Regions from separate parts of the Planococcus faecalis genome, predicted to be linked through region 2. Evidence: predicted binding sites of a transcription regulator. Region 2 holds the regulator's gene; the other holds the start of a gene.
What was found. Region 2 encodes CtsR, which represses protease genes until heat stress. Its sites were predicted from a motif close to ATGGTCAATAAAGGTCAAACA; they were not measured.
Positions count from the first base shown of each region.

Region 1 (7,324 bases), 1.0 Mb from region 2:
ACCGCTTCACCTGAAGCGGTCAGTAATTCATGTGGATAAGTCTCCCATAAACGATCAAAATTCGGCTTATTAGCCTGTGCTACTGCATTACCAAAACTTTCTTCACGGCAGCCAAATCCATCTAAAATGATAAGAGCCGCTGGGTGTTCAGTTTTACGCATGCGAACCAGCCTCCAACAATTTAACAAATGACTCGGCTTCTAGGCTTGCGCCTCCAACTAATGCTCCGTCAATATGTTCCATTGTCATTAACTCATCTACGTTTGCTGGCTTTACGCTGCCGCCGTATTGAATACGCAGTTGCTCAGCTGCTTCATTCTGATACAAAGATGCTACTTTTTTGCGAATGATTCCACAAACTTCGTTGGCGTCTTCAGCAGTAGCTGTTTTCCCTGTGCCAATCGCCCAAATAGGTTCATAAGCAATAACCAATTGAGTGATTTGTTGTTCAGTCAAACCAGCGACTCCTTTTTCTACTTGTGCTTCAACGACAGATCCCGTTTCTCCATTTTCACGTTGTTCAAGTGTTTCGCCAACACACAGAATCGGCACTAACCCATGAGTAAAAGCAGCTTTTACTTTTTGGTTGGCTGACTCGTCTGTTTCATTGAAATACTGGCGACGTTCTGAATGTCCAATAATGACATACTTAACGCCAATATCCGTTAGTTGGACAGGGCTAATTTCGCCTGTATAGGCACCTTCGTCTTGCTCTGACATTGTTTGTGCTCCGATTTGAAGCGGACTATTTTCTGCAGACACAACTAGTTGTGCCAAGAATAATGCTGGTGCGCAAATAACAGCGTCTACTTTATCAGATGCTGGCACTAAGCCATTCACTTTTTCAACAAATTGTTTTGCCTCTGTAGCGGTTTTGTACATTTTCCAGTTTCCTGCAATAATTGGTTTTCTCACAAGAGCACTCCCTTTCAGTTTAGCTATCTTATTTATTTGTTTGTTAACGCGCTGACACCTGGTAAATCTTTACCTTCCATAAACTCTAGTGAAGCGCCTCCGCCTGTAGAGATATGATCCATTTGTTCAGCCACATGGAATTTTTCAACAGCTGCTGCTGAATCTCCACCACCGATTACGGTGTAACCTGAAGTTTCAGCCATTGCTTGTGCGACAGATTTCGTGCCATTTTCAAATGCAGGCATTTCAAAAACACCCATCGGTCCATTCCAAATAATCAACTTCGAATTTTTAATAACATCCGCATATAACGCTACCGTTTCAGGACCAATGTCTAAGCCCATCCAGTCAGCTGGGATTTCCGTGATTTTCACACTTTTGGTTTCGGCATCTTTTGAAAATTCGTTAGCTACAGTTGCATCTACCGGCAAATAAAATTTAACGCCTTTTTGTTTTGCTTTTTCAATAAATGAGTTAGCCAAATCTAATTTATCTTCTTCAACAAGAGAGTTTCCGATCTCGTAACCTTGCGCTTTTATAAATGTGTAGGATAACCCTCCGCCAATAATTAAATTATCTACCTTATCTAACAAATGATCAATGACGCCGATTTTGTCTTTTACTTTCGCGCCGCCGATTATTGCCGTGAACGGACGTTCTGGCTCAGACAAAGCTTTGCCTAAAACCTCTAACTCTTTTTCTAACAGTAAGCCTGATACCGCCGGTAAATGACTCGCAATGCCTGCTGTTGAAGCATGAGCACGATGAGCTGCTCCAAATGCATCGTTAACGAAAACGTCTGCTAGCGAAGCAAATGCTTGTGCAAGTTTGTCGTCATTTTTTTCTTCACCTTCATGGAAGCGGACGTTCTCAAGTAAGATGATGTCGCCTTCTTGCATCGTTGAAATGTCCTGTTCTACTTTTTTGCCGATTGATTCGTCCAGGCTTTTCACTTCTTTATGTAACAATTCGCCTAAACGGACGCCTGTTGCAGCCAGTCGCATTTCTTCATTGACTTGACCTTTCGGACGACCTAAATGGCTAGCCAAAATTACTTTAGCGCCTTGATCGACTAAGTATTCGATCGTCGGTACAGCTGCACGGATTCTCGTATCATCCGTCACTTTACCATCTGACATCGGTACGTTAAAATCGACACGGCAAAATACCCGTTTTCCTTTCAAATCCAAATCTTTCATGGTCATTTTCTGCTGCATGAAAATACCTCCTATTTGTATTCAAAAAAATAAGGAGCGGGGTAAGTTCCCCGCCCCTTTTACCCTCTTTTATTATAGAGGTTCATTGGTAATTAAGCTATGATTTCGGGATTATAAGCCCGTTTTGTACATGTGAAGCGCAAGGTCGATACAACGGCCTGAGTAACCAGATTCGTTATCGTACCATGAAAGAACTTTAACCATGTTATCGCCAACCATCATCGTTGAAAGACCATCGATTGTAGCTGATGCTGTGTTGCCGTTATAGTCTCTAGATACTAGCGGCAATTCGCTGTAGTCCATGAATCCTTTTAATTCGTTTTCTGCTGCATCTTTTAATGCTTTGTTCACTTCTTCGACAGTTACGTCTTTTTCAAGATGAGCAACTAAATCGATAAGTGAAACGTTTGGTGTTGGAACGCGGATCGCCATTCCATCAATTTTGCCTTCTAATTCAGGCAATACTTTTGCAACTGCTAAAGCTGCACCAGTAGTTGTCGGAATCATTGATTCTGCAGCTGCACGCGCACGACGGAAGTCACTGTGCGGAGAATCTAAAAGAATTTGGTCATTTGTGTAAGAGTGGATCGTTGTCATCATTGCATGTTTGATACCGAAACGCTCGTTCAATACTTTCGCCATTCCTGCAAGACCGTTTGTTGTACATGAAGCATTTGAAATCACATGATGCTCTTTCGGATCATATGTTTCGTGGTTAACACCCATAACAAGTGTCTTCATGCCGTTTTTGCCTGGTGCTGAAACGATTACTTTTTTAGCGCCGGCTTCGATGTGTTTAGAAGCAGAAGCAGCATCCGTGAAGAATCCAGTAGATTCAACAACGATGTCTATGCCATGCTCGCCCCAAGGAAGGTTAGCTGGATCTTTTTCAGAGAATACGCGGATTGTTTTGCCGTTAACAACAATGTTGTCGCCATCAACTGAAACTTCAGCGTCTAAAATACCATGAACAGAATCGTATTTCAAAAGATGTGCCAACATTTTTGCGTCTGTCAAATCGTTTACTGCTACCACTTCTACTTCGTCATTTGTTAAAGCTTCACGAAATACAATGCGTCCTATACGTCCAAATCCGTTAATTGCTAATTTTAAAGTCATTTAGTATTCCTCCAATTTTTTAGTCAATTCCATAATTTTTCGTGCAGCACCTTCGTCTGTGATCAACACTGTCGGACTCGCTGCGTTTTTAGCGTACGATAAAATCGCTCTTGCTTTAGATTCACCACCGGCAACTGCCAAAACAGTTGTCGCTTTTTGCACCTGCTCTAATTGAATGCCCGCCGTTCGAATGCGATAAACAATTTTTCCGTCTTTATCGAAATAATAGCCGAAAGCCTCACTAATCGCTCCGCCTGAATGAATTTTTTCAACTTCTTCAGTAGAAGAGTGCCGACGAACCGCCATCTCTCCTGCATTGCCAATCCCGTGGACGACAACATCTGTTTGATCGTACAAATCCATCATTTCTTTGATCACTGGTTCTTTCATCATCATGGCAAATGCTTCTGCACTCAAATGATCAGGCAAGTATAGCGTCTTAAATGAACCACCTGTTTTTTCGGCAAATGCAGCTGCAATCGTATTTGCTTGGTGCAAAACATCTTCTCCCAGTCCACCGCGTGCAGCGATAAATTGCAGCGCTTTGTCGGGCTTTCCGTTCGTTAGTTCTTTCGAAATAGCCGCCATTGTGCTACCGCCAGTAACAGCGATTTTCTTATAGCGGGCAAACAACGTTTCCAAAAAACGAGCAGCCTCTTTACCAATATGAGACTTCACTGCTGGAATTTCATCGCTATCTTGCGGTAAAATCACAACTTTCGTAATTCCTAGAATTTCTTGTAGCTGTATTTCCATATCTGTCAGTCCAGACATTTCACGCACAAAAACTTTTAGCTTCTCTAGCACTTCCAATCCTTGCGAAGTAACTGTCATGCCCGCTGCTTTCATTTCAATCAATTGCTGATTGCGTAGTAAATCCGTGTCTTTTCTAATTTCTCGCTCTGTCAACCCGGCAACTTCACTCAAAGTTCGCCTACCGATTGGCTGTTCCAAGTTGATAATCTGTAAAATTTGATAACGTTTTTTCAGGAGTTCGGACATTTCCGGCATCAACTTTTGCTGAGCGACAGATAATGCATCCATAGGTTCACTCCATTCTATCTGGACGTTTTTTGTCCCACTAATTAATTATGCGTCCCACTAAATTCATTCTACCTAATCTTTCTTTTAATTGCAAATAAAAAGAAGCGTTAAGTTTCTAACGCTTCCAGTAATTCAACATAACCAATATTGCCATACACCAATACGCGATTGTTTTTTTCTAATACAGGGATCATCATCATGTATTTTTCGTGTAAGGCTTCATCACTTTCGATATCTACTTCTGTGTAAGGCAATGGTACCTCCTCGTTGACTAGTGCAATCATCAATTTGGCTTCCTCGCAAAGAGGGCAATTAGAACGCGTGTATAAAGTGTACATCTGTCTCCTTCTTTCTAAATAAAAGTATGAAGTTACTGGAGAAACTTTCTCCAAACCGATATCTGTCAGACAATCAATAACATGTTGCTATTGATCAACAGAACCTTCCATTGTTTCTACTAAGTTAGGTAGTAAATCAAGTGTACACTGTTACTAAATTTCAATTTGTGCTTAACACTGGTTACTCTCTTCTTTAAGGTGCACGAAGCCATTATATTGGTATGAAAATCGCTGCTACACTACCAATAGATACGATGACAATAAGAATCAATAATTTGCTCACCTGTTGCTTTCTTTACTAGTATAAGCTACTAGTCATTTCCCTTTCTACCGGCTCTTTTAAACTTCCCTTTTCTCTTTGGTTTTTTGAAATCAAAAAATACAGCCAAAAGTAAAAAACACCCCTTTACCAACTAAGGCAAAGGGGCATTTCTCAACTTTAGAACAATAGATTTTAGTTTAATAGGCTTTTTCCGGATTCAAGGAGTTGTTGCGCTTTTCTTATGCCCTCGGAAGGAATCGAACCTCCATTTCAAGAACCGGAATCTTACGTGTGATCCATTACACTACGAGGGCGTTTTCGCTATTAGCGACTTTTCTATTATACAAAAATATTTCAACATAATCAAGTCCGTTTTTTTGATTCGTTAGATTTGACCTTCATTGACCATGATGTGTATGATAATAGTACAGCTGAGAGAACTTTCAGCATTGTTTGCAAAACACTTAATCGAGGAGGAACTATTCTATGAACTTAATTCCTACAGTAATCGAACAAACTAGCCGAGGCGAACGTGCTTACGATATTTACTCACGTTTGTTAAAAGACCGCGTCATTATGCTAGGTAGTGCAATTGACGATAACGTTGCAAACTCTATTGTGGCGCAACTTCTATTCCTTGAAGCAGAAGATCCAGATAAGGATATTTCAATCTACATTAACAGCCCAGGTGGTAGTATCACAGCTGGTATGGCGATTTATGATACGATGCAGTTTATCCGTCCAGACGTTCAAACAATCTGTATCGGTATGGCTGCTTCAATGGGTGCTTTCCTACTTGCAGCAGGAACAAAAGGCAAACGCCTTGCGCTTCCAAATGCTGAAGTAATGATTCACCAACCGCTTGGTGGTGCCCAAGGACAAGCGACTGAAATCGAAATTGCAGCAAAACGCATTCTTCACCTTCGCGAAAAATTAAACCAGATTCTTTCTGAGCGCACAGGTCAGCCAATCGAAGTTATCGCTAAAGATACAGATCGCGATAACTTCATGACAGCAGAACGCGCACTTGAATACGGCTTAATCGACCAAGTGATTACACGTAGCAAATTGCCTGAAAACCACAAAAAAGAAAACTAAATCAAGCAAAAAACTCACAGTCATCTTTGACTGTGAGTTTTCAGCTTGTTGAGAAACTAAGGTTTTATCGATTATCTTCTCAGTGGATTGGTCAAGAAACAAAAGAACGTGAAGTTTTTAGACCCTTCTGCTTAGCAGAAGGGTCATTTTTTTGATGTTTTGCACTGCGGCTGTCAGATAAGCCTGTTCTTGGACAGACTTGCGCCCTCGTCGCCTTGCGTAACGGAAACTATGGAGTTCTTTCGCATCGGCGAAACTCCGTTCGATGGTCTGGCTTCGTAACTTGTATAGCTTTTTTCCGCTGGGGGTGCGCTTGTTGGCGCGCACCTTTTCTTTTTCGTCTTCCCAGATGTGTCGGAAAATCGAGCGCTGCTTGCTTTTCGCGGAAAAACAATTCGAGCGCAGTGGACAATGTTCACAATCCTCCGGCCGGCTTTTGTACTGCCGATATCCCTCTCGATCTGTGGTGGCGTAGGACAACTTACAGCCCATGGGGCAAGCATACGCATCCAGTGAAGGGACATACGTAAATAACCGTTTCGGCACTTTCGGGTTACCGCCTTTGAAACGGCGGTAGCCCATGACCACAAACGTTCCGGCTTCGTTTAACGTTTTACAGATGTGGCCGGTAAAATAGCCGGCATCCAAGGCGACGGCTTCCACCGGAAAAGCAAACTTCTTCTTTTGTACAGCGAGCCGGTCCAAATAAGGAACGGCGTCGTGCATATTGCCGGCCGTGATATAGGTATCCGTGATGAAATTGTATTTGGCATCCACCGTTCGGTGGTCGAGATAGAAAAAACCTTGAGGTTTCTGGTTTCGCATGAGGAACCCACTATCTGGATCGGTCACGCTTTCGCGGGTCATCGCCGGTTTGGTTTTGGCAACGGGCCGAATCACCTTCGGCTTCAGCGCTTTTTTCCATGGGCCTCCCGGTCAGCTACGACCGCTTCTTCCAATTCCCCCAGGTAGCTCACCACTTTTTCGGCCTTTGCTTTTCGGATAAACTTGTTCTTATTGGCATTGGCTTTGATATGCGTGGAATCGGACAGAAGCACGCGGCCACTCACCATGCCGTGGGCTTTTGCCTGACGAACCGTTTCGTCGAAGATTTCTTCAAAGACCGAGGTGTCTTCAAATCGGCCCTTCCGATTGAAACTGATGGTGGAGTGATCTGGAATCCGGTCGACGAGAGAATAGCCCAAAAACCATCGGTAAGCAATGTTATCCCGAATCTCTTTTTCCAGTTGGCGTTCTGAACGAACGCTATAAAAATAGCCGATGAAAATCATTTTGAATAAGGTAATGGGCGGAATGGCGGGACGGCCGTT
Region 1 covers NZ_CP019401.1:1,128,798-1,136,121, reverse strand. Annotated here, with positions in the region: gene gpmI (2,3-bisphosphoglycerate-independent phosphoglycerate mutase) at 1-161, opposite strand, end outside; gene tpiA (triose-phosphate isomerase) at 154-915, opposite strand; gene AJGP001_RS05585 (phosphoglycerate kinase) at 948-2,132, opposite strand; gene gap (type I glyceraldehyde-3-phosphate dehydrogenase) at 2,244-3,251, opposite strand; gene AJGP001_RS05575 (sugar-binding transcriptional regulator) at 3,252-4,295, opposite strand; gene AJGP001_RS05570 (glutaredoxin family protein) at 4,403-4,633, opposite strand; tRNA gene AJGP001_RS05565 (tRNA-Arg) at 5,138-5,209, opposite strand; gene clpP (ATP-dependent Clp endopeptidase proteolytic subunit ClpP) at 5,382-5,993, shown strand; one part of gene AJGP001_RS05555 (IS1182 family transposase) at 6,111-6,902, opposite strand; one part of gene AJGP001_RS05555 (IS1182 family transposase) at 6,905-7,324, opposite strand, start outside.
Region 1: clpP (ATP-dependent Clp endopeptidase proteolytic subunit ClpP) is a predicted target of CtsR. The motif match lies at 5,284-5,304, and genes of this name have one in related genera.

Region 2 (7,324 bases):
TTTGAGGAACCGCCGCACTATGTTGAAAAGCACCACGCGTCCCTTTAGGAGCAGCCACTTCTACTTCTTCAGTCATCGTATTCCATGCTGCACAGCCCGGACATTTCCCCATCCATCTAGCCGATTCATAGCCACACGACTGACAAATGAATTTCGTCTTTTTCTTAGCCATGTGTACCTCCTTAAATAGAAAAACCGCTCGCCGGAAAGTGACTCCGGAGAGCGGAATGTTCTTATTGTTTTTCTATTGCTACTTCTTTTTCTTTTTCAGACTCACTTGTACGAACGACAAATTCATCACCTTCTACATCAAAAATCATTTTTTGACCTGACAGAGCCGTGCCTTTTAATAGCTCTTCTGACAAACGATCTTCTACGTGTTTTTGAAGTGAACGACGCAGTGGACGAGCTCCATACTCTGGGTCATATCCTTCTTTCGCCACTTTTTCAAGCGCTGCTTCTGTTAACTCCAAATCGATATCCTGCTCTTTCAAGCGATCGACCAATTGTTTTGTCATCAACGTCACAATCTCTCTCAAGTTTTCTTTTTCAAGAGAATGGAAGACGATCATGTCATCTACACGGTTTAAGAACTCTGGGCGGAATGCTTTTTTCAATTCAGCAAGCATTTTCCCTTTCATGTCCTTATAGTCCGTTTTTGCATCATCTAAATTAAAGCCAACGTATTTATTGTATTTTAGCTCTTCTGCCCCGACGTTTGAAGTCATAATAATGACCGTATTACGGAAATCGACTCTGCGACCTTTTGAATCCGTCAATCGACCATCTTCAAGAACTTGCAATAGAATGTTGAAGACATCTGGATGAGCTTTTTCAATTTCATCAAGCAGGACGACTGAATAAGGCTTTCTGCGAACTTTCTCCGTCAACTGTCCGCCTTCTTCATAACCCACATAACCTGGAGGCGAACCGACTAGACGAGAAGTCGAATGTCTTTCCATGTATTCAGACATGTCGATACGAATCATCGCTTCTTCATCGCCAAACATAGACTCAGCTAGGGCACGTGCTAATTCCGTTTTACCAACACCGGTTGGTCCAAGAAAAATGAACGATCCAATTGGACGTTTCGGATCTTTCAATCCTGCACGGGCACGTCGGATAGCTTTTGAAATAGACGTCACGGCTTCATTTTGGCCGATTACACGGTTGTGAAGAATAGACTCCAAGTTCAACAACTTATCCGATTCTGTTTGTGCCAATTTCGATACAGGAATACCGGTCCACATAGACACGACTTTCGCAATATCTTCTACTGTCACTTCAGACTCTTCTTTGCCTTGTTTTTCTTTCCATTCTTTTTTCGTTTTATCTAATTGGTTTTGCAATTTCTGTTCAGCGTCACGAAGCGAAGCCGCTTTTTCAAACTCTTGGCTTTGGACTGCTTCGTTCTTCTCAGAACGTGCAGCTTCTAATCGAGATTCCAACTCTTTTAAATCTGGTGGAGTCGTATACGAGCGAAGTCTTACTTTCGATCCAGCCTCATCAATCAAGTCAATCGCCTTATCCGGCAAGAAACGATCCGAAATGTAGCGATCCGACATCTTAGCTGCTGCTTCAATTGCTTCATCGGTAATTTTCACACGGTGATGCGCTTCATAACGATCACGCAAGCCACGGATAATTTGAATGGATTCTTCTACTGAAGGCTCATCTACTTGAATTGGCTGGAAACGACGCTCAAGAGCTGCGTCTTTTTCAATGTATTTGCGGTACTCATCTAACGTTGTCGCACCAATACACTGAAGTTCCCCGCGTGATAGTGACGGTTTTAAAATATTAGATGCATCAATTGCACCTTCTGCACCGCCAGCACCGATTAATGTATGAAGCTCATCGATAAACAGAATCACATTGCCTGCTTGACGAATTTCATCCATCACTTTTTTCAATCGATCTTCAAATTCACCACGGTATTTTGTTCCAGCAACTACTGTCCCCATATCCAAAACCATAACGCGCTTGTCGCGCAACGTTTCTGGAATTTCGTTGTTAACGATTTGCTGAGCCAATCCTTCAGCAATCGCTGTTTTACCAACACCAGGCTCACCAATTAACACCGGGTTGTTTTTTGTTCTACGGCTCAACACTTCAATGACACGTGTAATCTCATCACTTCTGCCGATTACAGGGTCCAATCCACCTTCACGAGCGACTTGCGTTAAATCACGAGCTAAGCCATCTAAAGTTGGTGTGTTTGCCGAAGCATTCGGACTCGTACCTGTTGATGCCTGCTCATTGCTCCCTAGAAGCTGCAACACTTGCTGGCGCGCCTTATTCAAGCTAACACCTGCATTTCCTAACACACGAGCCGCAACGCCTTCTCCTTCACGAATAAGCGCTAACAGTAAATGCTCTGTACCTATATAAGAATGGCCCAATTTACGGGACTCATCAACTGACAACTCAATCACTTTTTTTGCTCTTGGCGTGTAATGAACGATTGGACCAACGTCTTTTTCGCCAACACCCACTAATTCTTTAACACCTTCTTCGATCAACTGTGTGTTCACTTCAATCGCTTCTAGAGCTTTTGCGGCAATACCGCCACCTTCACGAATCAAACCGAGAAGAATATGCTCTGTACCGATTGATTCATGTTTCATGCGAATGGCCTCTTCTTGAGCTAATTGAAGAACTTTTTGTGCGCGTTGTGTAAATCGATTAAACATCATGCAAGATCCTCTCCTTCACTATTCATATCTATTTTATTCAATCGCTCCCGGAACAACTTCGCCCGAGCAAAGTCACGTTCTTTCGGTTGCAGTGGCTTGTCTGCATATTGCTGCAAAAATGCCGGCTGCATAAAAATCATTAATTCATTCAAAATCGACATATTCATATTTTGAATCATCTTTAAATCAATACCCAATCGAACATCTGACAGACAAGTCGCAGCTTCTTCCGTCGTCAGCAGTCTCGAATGGGTAAGAACACCAAGCGAACGATACACCCGGTCCTCTAACATTAAAGGTGAGTTTAACAATATGGCTTCACGTGCTTTACGTTCTTGCTGGATAATCTGTTCTGTCATATTCTCCAAATCTTGAAGAATTTCATATTCTGATTTACCAAGCGTTAATTGATTGGATATTTGATAAACATTTCCTAACGCCTCGCTACCTTCTCCATAAATACCACGTACTACCATACCAAGCCTTGAGATCGCGGGAATAATCCGTTGAATCTGATGAGACATAGTCAAAGCCGGTAAATGAAGCATAACCGAAGCTCTCATTCCAGTGCCAACATTGGTCGGACAGCTAGTCAGATACCCATACTTCTCATGAAAAGCATAAGACAAATTCTTTTCTAATAACGTATCTAGTTCACTTGCTATTTGATAAGCTTTTTGAAGCTGAAATCCAGATTGCAAGCTTTGAATCCGCAAATGATCTTCTTCATTTACCATAATACTCAACTCTTCGTTTTCAGACAATAAAACAGAGCCCGGGTGATAGCTATTCATAAGGTAAGGACTAATTAAATGTTTTTCTACAAGTACTTCTTTTTGTAATTGGGCAAGTTCGTCAATATTGATATGGCTAAAAGTATAATCTAACTCACTACCTTTATCTAATAATACAGAGGAAATTTCTTTATCCACTTTAAGTGCTTCGTCTTCTGTAAAGGCATACGGGAACTTAAAATCATTCAAATTTCTAGCTAATCTAATTCTTGTACTCATTGCAATATCTACATTGCTACCATCATTGGCCATCCAGCTGCTTGCCCGAGGTTGGAGAAACCGTTCAACTGCCATCTGGTGAACCCCCCTCAAGCGTTACGTTTAATCGTTTTACCTCGTCTCTTAATCTTGCAGCTTCTTCAAATTCTTCTTCTTGAATTGATACCTGCATTTGCTTTCGAAGTTTTTCAATCTCTTTTTTAATTTTTAACGTTGATCCGTAAGAAGCGGGTATTTTTCCCGTATGTTCTGTATTGCCATTATGAAATCGCTTGAATATTTCATTGAGTTGTGACGAAAATGTATCATAACAGGAAGCACATCCAAATTTTCCAAGCTTTAGAAAATGTGAAAAAGTAAAGCCACAAGAAGGACAAATAGCCACTTCTTTTTTTGGCCTGCTAATAGTCGCTTGCGAATTAGGGAACCAATTCGATAATAGTTGGTGAATAGCTAATGGATCCTGTTCAAAAGCAATATTGATACTATGATTTTCAGCAGCACAGATATGACATAACTGAAGCTCCATCACCTGTCCTAGCTGCTGTTTTTTCACTATTACTGATGCAGAACATTCTCCGCACTGAGTACAAATCATCTTTTCACCTCTTTAAGTGTTCGATTCATATTTAATTGTAAAAAGCATCGCTATAAGAATCCGTGCACGGACTTCATCACGTATCGGAAGAGCCAACAGAAGAGTTGAACGATCTACTGCGCTTAGAATTAGTTTTGCCTCTCGTTTAGAAACAATCTCTTCATCCAGTAGCCTAAAAACAATGTCTTCTGCCATTACTTGAGTAGCTCCATGTTCCAACCTCTGTATTACTTCTGCAATTACGTCTGATTTTTGATGAAGTCTAATTCTCTTAATACGAATATATCCACCGCCGCCACGCTTACTTTCTACTAAATATCCACGATCAACAGTGAATCGAGTATTAATGACATAATTTATTTGAGAAGGAACACATTGAAATTTTTCAGCAACTTCACTGCGTTTAATTTCAATATGATCTCTCTCGCTTAATTCGATAACTTGTCTTAAATAACCTTCAATTACATCCGAAATGTTTCGCACCGTCTTCACCTCTTTAATACATAATATGATGAAATTGACTTTGACTATATTTGACTTAATTATACACCAAGCTTTTTAGAGATATCAAATAGTAAGTATCGAAAGGATTACTCACACCGATTGTAAACTTAAGTTCGACAACTAAAAAAGCCATTCTTAGTAAATTCACTATGTATTTTCCGACCAAAGAAAAATGGAGGAGCGATCACGGATGAACCGGTGATGGAAGCCTCCCCCCTACCTGTGGCGCAAATTGCCAAACGTCTGAATCGCTTCCTGCAGCCAATTACAATGTCATCAATTTCTTGAAACCGAGCCACTCAACCCGCGATTATTAAACCTAGTCACAAAAACAAGAAACTCTGTGGTCGCCTTTTAGTTGCTTTACCGAAGTAATAAAAAATCTTATATCAAAAACTTGGTAGCTCAGGACTGAACACTAGACGTCACTCTAGGCCACGCAGAGATGATTCCATTCGCACGCTCTAGCGCATGTTCAAAAGGCGATTTCTTGATGTTGCCGCACTGCCAATGCAAGGGAAACGAAAGCTCAACGGCTACCAGGAACACCGATGCAATAGGCGTTCCAACGGCATATTTCTGAAAGAAAAGCCAATTATCCTTCGTTCCAAAAAAAGTTCGAGCATATCCGAGGCAACACCATTGCAGGCGCTCCCCACAAAAGTGCAGTAATCACACGGGTTGAAAGACTGACGAAAGTGATCATCACCTTGGTACCTGCAGGACGTAAGCCGTGAGGTACTAAATCCCCGTTGAATAAATGGTTTCAAAGAGTTCCAAGAAATTTGTTTAATTCCATCAAGTTTGATTGTGGCAAGGAATTTTCCAATTGGAACCATAGTGCGACCGGTACGACATATCGATTTATTTTGCGGATATTGGCCCACCTTCCCAGCGCGCCTTGAATGAACATTCCAATGAACTCCTTTGTAAAGATGGATTGCAGGCAGATGGATTAATCATTTCTACGATGACTGACTAACGGAATCAATTTTTAAAAAACCCTTGAAGCAATTCAGCTTCAAGACTCTTTACTCACTGTTCTATTTCGAAATATCAGCTACATTTCTTATTGAAGTACTATCAGTAGACCCAATGAAGGTGAAGGCATCATTCTTTATTTTCTTCAATAAACATACTTAACTTATCAACTACCATTTTTTATCGCGCTCTAATTTTTTCCATACAAAAAAGCCGTTACCGGAATCGGTAACGACTTTTTTTCATGTGCCCAGCGACGTCTTACTCTCACAGGGGGAAACCCCCAACTACCATCAGCGCAAAAGAGCTTAACTGCCGTGTTCGGGATGGGAACGGGTGTGGCCTCTTTGCCATCATCACTGGACTATTTGGTTTTGAAAGACAAGATTTATTATACCAGTGGTACTGGTTTTTTTCAAGCTTTTTTTACAAAAACTTGGGCTTATTCTTTCAAAACTGGATAAACGACAGGTGAAACAAGCAAGTTTTTCGCATACAATGTGTTGGTTAAGTCCTCGATCGATTAGTATTCGTCAGCTGCACGTATCGCTACGCTTCCACCTCGAACCTATCTACCTCATCGTCTTTGAGGGATCTTACTTGCTTGCGCAATGGGAAATCTCATCTTGAGGGGGGCTTCGTGCTTAGATGCTTTCAGCACTTATCCCGGCCACACATAGCTACCCAGCGATGCCCTTGGCAGAACAACTGGTACACCAGCGGTGTGTCCATCCCGGTCCTCTCGTACTAAGGACAGCTCCTCTCAAATTTCCTGCGCCCGCGACGGATAGGGACCGAACTGTCTCACGACGTTCTGAACCCAGCTCGCGTACCGCTTTAATGGGCGAACAGCCCAACCCTTGGGACCGACTACAGCCCCAGGATGCGATGAGCCGACATCGAGGTGCCAAACCTCCCCGTCGATGTGGACTCTTGGGGGAGATAAGCCTGTTATCCCCGGGGTAGCTTTTATCCGTTGAGCGATGGCCCTTCCATGCGGAACCACCGGATCACTAAGCCCGTCTTTCGACCCTGCTCGACCTGTACGTCTCGCAGTCAAGCTCCCTTCTGCCTTTACACTCTACGAATGATTTCCAACCATTCTGAGGGAACCTTTGGGCGCCTCCGTTACTCTTTAGGAGGCGACCGCCCCAGTCAAACTGCCCGCCTGACACTGTCTCCCAAGCCGATCAGGCTTGTGGGTTAGAATTTCAATACAACCAGGGTAGTATCCCACTGACGCCTCCTCCGAAGCTAGCGCTCCGGAATCTCAGGCTCCTACCTATCCTGTACAAGTTGCACCAAAATTCAATATCAGGCTACAGTAAAGCTCCACGGGGTCTTTCCGTCCTGTCGCGGGTAACCTGCATCTTCACAGGTACTATAATTTCACCGAGTCTCTCGTTGAGACAGTGCCCAGATCGTTACGCCTTTCGTGCGGGTCGGAACTTACCCGACAAGGAATTTCGCTACCTTAGGACCGTTATAGTTACGGCCGCCGTTTACTGGGGCTTCAATTCGCACCTTCGCTT
Region 2 covers NZ_CP019401.1:96,567-103,890, reverse strand. Annotated here, with positions in the region: gene radA (DNA repair protein RadA) at 1-172, opposite strand, end outside; gene AJGP001_RS00490 (ATP-dependent Clp protease ATP-binding subunit) at 234-2,696, opposite strand; gene mcsB (protein-arginine kinase McsB) at 2,693-3,784, opposite strand; gene AJGP001_RS00480 (UvrB/UvrC motif-containing protein) at 3,774-4,307, opposite strand; gene AJGP001_RS00475 (CtsR family transcriptional regulator) at 4,320-4,790, opposite strand; gene AJGP001_RS17425 (hypothetical protein) at 5,578-5,724, opposite strand; rRNA gene rrf (5S ribosomal RNA) at 6,041-6,156, opposite strand; rRNA gene AJGP001_RS00460 (23S ribosomal RNA) at 6,296-7,324, opposite strand, start outside.